DNA from 2 places in the Rahnella sp. PD12R genome. Region 1 is predicted to be linked to the other one. Evidence: predicted binding sites of a transcription regulator. Region 1 holds the regulator's gene; the other holds the start of a gene.
The links. The regulator PurR, encoded in region 1, represses purine synthesis genes. The targets are predictions, from matches to a motif close to CANGCAAACGTTTGCNTG.
Positions count from the first base shown of each region.

Region 2: the regulator PurR is predicted to act here: its motif matches at 1,703-1,720, upstream of galS (HTH-type transcriptional regulator GalS).

Region 1 is NZ_JAHTMS010000011.1:46,441-50,656, forward strand. Features, by position in the region: gene punC (purine nucleoside transporter PunC) at 1-507, opposite strand, end outside; gene punR (DNA-binding transcriptional activator PunR) at 644-1,549, shown strand; gene purR (HTH-type transcriptional repressor PurR) at 1,587-2,612, opposite strand; gene KWG64_RS25910 (YnhF family membrane protein) at 2,946-3,035, shown strand; gene KWG64_RS19920 (C40 family peptidase) at 3,201-4,103, opposite strand.
Region 2 is NZ_JAHTMS010000001.1:377,043-381,258, forward strand. Features, by position in the region: gene mglB (galactose/glucose ABC transporter substrate-binding protein MglB) at 1-256, opposite strand, end outside; gene galS (HTH-type transcriptional regulator GalS) at 508-1,539, opposite strand; gene yeiB (DUF418 domain-containing protein YeiB) at 1,810-2,964, opposite strand; gene folE (GTP cyclohydrolase I FolE) at 3,115-3,783, opposite strand; gene KWG64_RS01835 (YbfB/YjiJ family MFS transporter) at 3,908-4,216, opposite strand, start outside.

The DNA.
Region 1 (4,216 bases):
CACAGCGGTCAGCAGAACGAAAATCGCTTCCCAGTCAAAATGGTTGAGAACCCAGGCGCCCAGTAAAGGTGCCAGAGCAGGGGAAAGCGCAACCAGCGGCATGATGCTGGCAAAGGTTTTTTTAGCAACATCGGCAGAAAAGCGATCCACCACCAGCGCCTGCCAGGTGACGGCGGCGGCGCAGACGCCGACAGCTTGCAGAAAACGCAGAGCCAGCAGGGCGCGGACATTCTCAACCCACAGCACGCCCAGACAACCGACAACAAAGAGCGCCAAGCCAATCAGCAATACCGGTTTGCGGCCAATCTTGTCGGACAGTGGCCCCCACAACAGCTGGCCGATGGCAAATCCGCCAAGGAAAATACTCAGGCTGGCACTGATCATCCCCGGGCTGGTCATCAGGCTGGTTTGCATTGCACTGAAGGCCGGAAGGTACATATCTGTCGCTAAAAAGCCAAGCATGCTCAGCCCGGCAAGATAGAGCATAAATCCAAGTGAGGGTTTCATTATTGTCTCTTTAATTTATTTATTGCAGATGATTTGACGCGGAAATCGTATCGGATGCGGAGTTTAACGCTTTGATAACAGGCTTGTGAAACGCTAATATTTGCAATCTGCTATCAAAAATATTGAAGGCTAAACGATGTGGTCAGAATATGCTCTTGAAGTGGTCGATGCTGTCGCCCGAACAGGCAGTTTCAGCGCTGCTGCGCAGGACTTGCACCGGGTTCCTTCTGCCATCAGCTACACCGTTCGTCAGCTTGAACAGTGGCTGGCTGTTCCGTTGTTTGAACGCAGACACCGCGACGTTGTTCTGACTCCTGCCGGTAAAGTTTTTGTCGATGAAGCACGCGTTCTGACAAAAAAAATGATAGCGACCCGCCGCCAGTGTCAGCAGGTCGCCAACGGCTGGCGCGGAGAATTACGGGTGGCCGTTGACCGTATCGTTAGACCCGCGCGGACGCGGCGGCTGGTGCTGGATTTCTATCGCCATTTCCCGGATACCGAACTCATCATTCATTCTGAAGTCTTTAACGGTGTCTGGGACGCGCTGGTAGACGGGCGGGCGGATGTCGCCATCGGCGCGACGCGGGCGATCCCCGTCGGAGGACGGTTCAATTTCCGCGATATGGGTTTTATGGACTGGCATTGTGTGGTCAGCGCACAACATCCGCTGGCGCAGACGTCGGGAACACTGAGTGACGATCAGTTACGGCCTTATCCGGCGCTTTGCCTGGAAGATACATCGCGGACATTGCCGAAACGCGATACCTGGACGCTGGATAACCAGCGGCGGCTGGTGGTTCCCGACTGGACGTGTGCGCTGGAATGTCTGAATGAAGGTTTATGCGTAGGCATGATGCCGGTTCACCGCGTGACGCCCTGGATTGAACAGCAGAAATTGCAGGTTCTGTCGCTGGAAAATACATTTCCGGACAGCCCGTGCTGCCTGACGTGGGATCAGAGCAATCCGTCGCCTTCGCTGGCGTGGCTGCTGGAATACATGGGCGATACGGAAACGATGAACCGGGAATGGTTGCGCGACTGACAAAAAAAACGCCTGCGGCACAGGCGTTTAATGAAAGTTAACGGCGGTAATCGCGGTACGGGCCGTCGGCCACGGAACGGCGCTCAACCAGTTTCGGATGCACTTCAATGGTCTGCGACTCTTCGCGTTTGCTGATAATTCTGTCCAGCAGCATGGTAAATGCCATTTCGCCCAGACGTTCTTTTGGCTGATGAACTGTCGTCAGTGCCGGCGAGAAATAGCGCGCATTACGCACGTTGTCATAGCCAATCACGGAAATATCCTGCGGTACGCGCAGGCCCAGTTCATCGGCGGCACAAATTGCGCCCATTGCCATCACGTCGCCGCCACAGAATACGGCCGTCGGACGGTTTTTCTGCATCAGAATTTTGTGCATGGCCTGATAGCCCGATTCCGGCTCAAAGTCGCCCTGAACGACCCATTCTTCACGAAGAGGAATATTGGCTTCCGTCAGTGCTTTCACGAAGCCCTGGAAACGGCCGCCGCCGGTGTTTCGCGCCAGCTGCCCCGGGATCACGCCGATATCACGATGACCACGTTCAATCAGATAACGTCCGGCCATATAACCGCCTTCGAACGCGTTATCGATAATGCTGTCGGTGAAATTCTTACGCGCTTCGCCCCAGTCCATCACAACCATCGGGATGGAGCGGTATTCTTCAAGCATGTTCAGCAATTCGTCCGGATATTCCGCGCACATCACCAGTAAACCGTCGACGCGCTTTTGCGCCAGCATTTGCAGGTAGGCCTGTTGCTTCTCCAGATTATTGTGCGAGTTACACAAAATCAGCGTATAGCCTTTTGAGAAACAGCTGTTTTCCACGGCCTCAATCACTTCGGCGAAGTAGGGCGCTTCACTGGACGTTGCCAGCAGGCCGATAGTTTTAGTGTTATTGACCTTCAGGCTGCGTGCCACGGCGCTGGGAGAATAGTGTAACTCTTTGATTGCAAGGAGAACCGCGGCTCGGGTTTCTTCGGCGACGAAACGGGTTTTATTGATGACGTGCGACACGGTTGTGGTGGAAACGCCAGCGCGCTTTGCGACATCTTTAATCGTTGCCATGTAAAAAATGACTCCTGTGCTCACGTGTTTCAGCACGTTAGCATTATGTTAATCGTTTGCTTGCGTGGATTTAACTGCTGACTTCGAAAAGGGCAGTGAAATCGTTGGGTGGATTCTTCAGAGTGAGGCGTGAAATGCTCTCGGGTGAAATCGACCGGCACACAGGCGTGGTAACCGACAATTTTCACTTATAATGCAGGAAAGTGGAAGTAAAATTGTCATGAACCTGTTGTCATTCAGCACAAGATTTTAAATGCGAATTGTGAGAAAATGCGTTGGCACACATTTAGTGTGGCTAAACGAACGCCACAATTTGATCCGTAAGGGGGTTTGATGGACAGCAACCTGAAATTTTCTTTGATCACTACGGTCTGCGCTTTGCTCGTGATTATTGCTTTCAGCTTCACCGCAGTGATGAACTGATTTGCGTGAAAGCCGCAATAAAAAAGGGCGATTACCTATAACAGGAATCGCCCTTTTCAATTTTACGCAGTCACCCGTTCCGCCGATACTCTTCCCTGCAGAAACTCTTCGTTAAATGCTATTCAATGGCTGATTAGCGAAACTTCAGACTTAACGAATTGTTTATTATCGGATCGTCTTAGGGGTCATTACCCGACGTGCGCCTACATAATGATCTTGCCAGTAATCGTCACCCAGTGAGGTGATCTTAATGTCTTCGCCGGTGCGCGGTGACTGGATAAACTTCCCGTTTCCTACGTAAACACCGACATGGTCTGCGGCGCCTCGGTTATTAATCCGGAAGAAAACCAGATCGCCGGATTCTAATTCACCCCGTTTGACCGGAGCCGCATCGCGCAAGTGGTACATTTCATTCGCTGTGCGGGGCATTTTAATGCGGATCAAATCTTTGTATGCGTAGTAAACCAGTCCGCTGCAGTCGAAACCTGTATTCGGTGACGTTCCGCCCCAGCGGTAAGGTTTGCCGACCTGGTGCATCAGTTTGGTCATCGCAGTTTGTTGTGCGTGCTGATAACGTTTCTTGTGTGTGGCGCTGAGCGTTATCGGTTTACTGTCTTCTTCACGTAACTTTTTGCCTTTGCGGTGGCGGCCATACGCTTCTTTTTTACTGGCCTTTTCACTGCTGTTTTTAGCGAGAGAGCGGGTTTTCGTTTGCTTCCCTGCTTTCGCCTCGGCCCGTGTTGTCTTGAGTGTTTTTTCTTTTTTACTCTCGGCCCGCGTCGTTTTTACTGTTTTTTCAGAAGACGTCTTTCGCTTAACCAGTTCAGTGCTTTTGACTTTCTTCTTCGAATTTTTTTCCTGAGTTTTAGGTTCTGAAACCGGCGCGACTTTGGTTTTCTTGCTGGTTTTCGCGGCTGCCGTTTTTCGCTTTCGGCGTTCTTCAGGCGTGACCTGGTTAACATGACTCTTTCGCTGGTCGGCCGCGACACGAGTCTGTGGCGACGCATGAGCCATATTCAGAAACAGCTGGGTAAAGAGCAGCACAAAAAGCGTGAACAGTAAGCGCATAGCTTCGTTACCATGAGTGGTAGGGTTAAACATCAGGGATGTCAGAGTATTGCCTAAAAGAACGAGACAAAAAAGCACGAATTGCCTCGATTCTAGATCATATTGTGAGAAAA
Region 2 (4,216 bases), on a different contig from region 1:
GGGCTTTAACCCCTTTCGCCAGCATGACGTCAACCTGGTCGTTCTGGGTGGACTGGCTGTTTTGCGAGTCATTCATCAGCAGTTGCACATCTGGAGAAGCTTTCGCATCTTTCTCGATGGCTTTGCGGACTTCGGACATGAAGTTGTCATCGTATTTATAGATGGTGACACCGATTTTAGTATCAGCAGCGTGTGCGGCAAAACCAAACATCATGCTCGCAGCCAGAGTAGCCAGTGTGAAAACCTTTTTATTCATTTGTATCTCCGGTTATGTAGGGTGTTACAGAATTTGGCACCGGAAATCCCTGCGGGAGCAGTACAGCTCCACGTCATGATTGTGGGTGCCTGCCATCCTTGACTTATAACGTCCTGACTCGCTGTGAAACCAGTCCGGTAACGCCGGACACAAAGTGAATCATGTTGAAAACGAATGCATCATAAAGGCCGCGATGTTAATAAACTGTGAAAGTTCTCACAGATTGAAAACGGTTACATCGCGTTATTTGATCAATAAGTGACGGGTGCCACATTTTGCCACGGCGCCACAGAATGGCGTCTGACCAGCGTCGGCATAAAACAATGCGAAACGCCCGTAGCTAACTGTTCTGCCGCGCCTTTTAATGCCAGCTCGGTGGCGAGCGTCGCCATTGAGACAATCGGGTAACGCACCGTCGTCATTTTCGGGCTGGTGTACCGGGCAATCGGGATATCGTCAAAACCCACCAGTGAGAAATCGTCAGGAATGTTAATTCCGTTTTCTTTCAACACGGCCATCGCCCCCGCCGCCATCGAATCGTTATACGTGAAGACTGCGCTCAGATGCAGATTGCGCCCGAGGAGTTCGACCATCGCCGCTTCTCCGCCCTGCAAATCTGGCGAACTTTGCGCACGCCAGGCCGCAGGGGGTGCAACAGCAGAATGATGTGCCTGCGTCATAGCCTGCAGATAACCCTGATAGCGCTGCAAATCATCTTCAATGCCGTGGCTCGATCCGATATAGCCGATGCGCTGATGTCCCTGAGACAGCAACAGACGCGTGGCCATTTCTGCCCCGCTGACGTTATTGAGCCACACGCAGCGATGCTCGTAGCCCGGAATAACGCGGTTAATCAGCACCATACCGGAAACCTGATCCATAAAGCGTGAAAGCTCGTCATCACCGAGCGCCTTGGAATGCACGATGAGTGCGTTACAGCGCTGGCGAATCAATACTTCAATGGCATGCCTTTCTTTTTCGGCAATATGATAGCTGTTACCTATCAGAACGTATTTCTGATGCTGCTGAGCGACGGTATCCACCGCTTTCACCAGCGCGCCAAAAAAGGGATCTGACACGTCCATTACGACCACGCCGATGGTGTCGCTGGTTTGCGTTGCCAGCGCCTGTGCGTTGGCGTTAGGCCGGTATCCCAGCGTGGCGACGGCCTGCAGAACCTGCTCGCGGGCTTCTTTGCTGGCGATAGACGGATTGTTCAGAACACGGGAAACAGTGGCGACAGACACGCCCGCCAGACGGGCGACATCACGAATTGTGACCATTTGTCGCTCCGTCATCAGCCAGAGAGTGGTACGGAGGAATACGGAAATGATTAACCCAGGAGGTAAAAAATGCAGACAAAGAGAAGCGAGGTGAAGTGCTCATGGCGTTTCCTTTTTTAGTGTAGTGGTCGTCAGACTGGCACGACCGCTATCCTAAACATTTTGCGAAACCGCCTGCGTGAATCACGTCACAGGAAAGAAAACGTTTACATACAATTCTGCAACGTTCATCTCAAATCTATAATTTAGGGTGATAGATCTGCGCTTACCTCAGGCTGTTTTCACCTCAACGCCCGAGGCTTTAATGGTCAGCGTTCGCCATAACCATTCCAGCGGCCCCTGACGGAAATAACGCAGCCACAGCAGCGTCACCAGCAGGTTACACGCCCACACCAGCGGCACCAGCGCCAGCAGTTGCAGCCGGTCGAAGTGCAGGAAGAAGCCGAAGAAATTGAAGAATGTGGTGCAAATCAGCGTCTGTAACAGGTAATTGGTCAGCGCCATGCGGCCAACCTGAGAAATCCAGTGAACCAGCCGCCAGCGCGAAATTACCGACCAGAAGCCATAACACAGCGCCAGATAGCTGACTGCCTGCATCAGAGAGCCAATTTCACGCGGAACCTGCAACAAAAAGCCGCTCCAGCGGTAGTCCCAGCCACTCTTCCATTGCAGGTAAATCGCCGGAATTTGTATCAGCAATGAAAGCGGTAACAGCACCGCCGCCACTTTGCGGTAATGCCGTTCGCTGAATTCGCCTTTCAGCCAACCGCTGCGCATCAGCCCCGAGCCGATTAACATAGCGCCCGCCAGTTCCCAGCCGTATTGCGCACCAATCGCCAGCAAACTTGAAGACAGGAGATCCAGCCGGTTCTGAATGGCTTCCCAGCCGCCTTTCAGCCGCCAGTATTGCTCATACTGAATTTCAGCCGGTCCCGGCAGCCAGAAACTCCCTGCTTTGGGCGAAGAAATCACGCCCAGAATCGCCAGCACCGCGACGCCGATGAGATACAAAATAATCCCGGTCGACACCAGCGACTGGCTGCTGCGCCCTTCCCTCACCATGCGCCAGCACACCAGGCCAATCAGCCCGTAGGACAGCAAAATATCGCCGTCCCACAACAATGTGGCGTGGATCAGGCCGCACAACAATAAAATCGAAAGACGCGACTGGATCCAGTGTTTGCCGCGCGGCAGCAGCAAATACAAACCGCCGCCAAACAGCATGGCAAACATCATCAGAAATTTACCCTGCGCAACGGCGTCGAGCACCGCCCAGGTCCAGGCGTCAGAAGCAGAAGGAAGACCGGCATAGGCCGGATTCAGATAGGCGGCCTTCGGTAAGCCGAACGCGCTGATGTTGAGCAGAAGAATGCCAAAAATGGCCAGGCCACGGGCAAAATCGAGCGTGGCAATACGTGAGCGCACCCGGAAATTCCTTTTGAGGATTATTTGGATTTTAAGAATAAGTGAAGAGAATGACAGAGGCCACTATTCAGGTAAATGAAGTTGTCGCGAGGAGAGCCCGATGCGCTGACACAAGTCAGTGATTCGGGTCTCCTCATGCGTACTTTGGGATCAGGAATGGCGGACGGTACGCAGGAATTCCTGACGTGTATTCTGGCTGGACTTGAACAAACCGCCCAGAGAGGTGGTGGTCGTTGCGCTGGTTGCATCACGCACGCCACGGGCTTTCACGCAATAATGCACGGCATCAATCGACACGGCCACGTTTGGCGTGCCGAGCAGCGTCTGTAACGCCACCAGAATCTGCTGGGTCAGACGTTCCTGAACCTGCGGACGCTGCGAGAAGAACTGCACGATGCGGTTGATTTTCGACAAACCGATCACGGTATCTTTTGGCAGATACGCCACGGTGGCTTTCCCGTCGATGGTCACGAAATGGTGTTCGCAGGTGCTGGTCAGGGTGATATCACGCACCGTCACCATCTCATCCACTTTCATCTTGTTTTCGATGACAGTGATTTTCGGGAAGTTCGCGTAATCCAGTCCGGAGAAAATTTCATCAACGTACATCTTCGCGATACGACGCGGCGTTTCCACCAGACTGTCATCGGAGAGATCCAGATTGAGCAATTGCATGATGCCAGTCATATGTTCCTGGATCCGCTGTTTGCGCGTTTCGTTGTCGATCGGCAGGGCTTCACGCAGAGGGGTTTCCAGACCACGGGCTAACAACGCCTCATGGACCAAAATGGCTTCTTTACTCAGGATTGGGGTTGGCATTCATTCTTCTCCGGCAGGTGTAATCACTTTGACGCAGATCACGCCAAAGTGAGGTGGCTTACTGTAGTGGAGAGCGGATTCAGAATCCAGTGATTGCTTGCCTGATGGATGAAAAAGCGACAAGTTACCGGTTATCCCGGACCACCAGCGCACCCGCAATCACAAAACCGGCCAGCGCGACATACAGCGCCGGTTCCAGATGATGCGTCAGCGCGGTGGATATTGCCGACAGCACTGGCCCGAACAACTGCCCGACCGCGTATCCTGTGGTCAGCAACCCGGCCATATACCGGCTGTGATTGGGCGCCAGCTCGCGGCTGTACTGTAACGCCAGCTGAACCACGCTGAGAAAACCGCCGCCCGTCAGCAGCGCACCGAGCGCCAGCCCGCTGACGCCCGGGACCACTTCCGCGCACAAAATACCCAGCCCCTG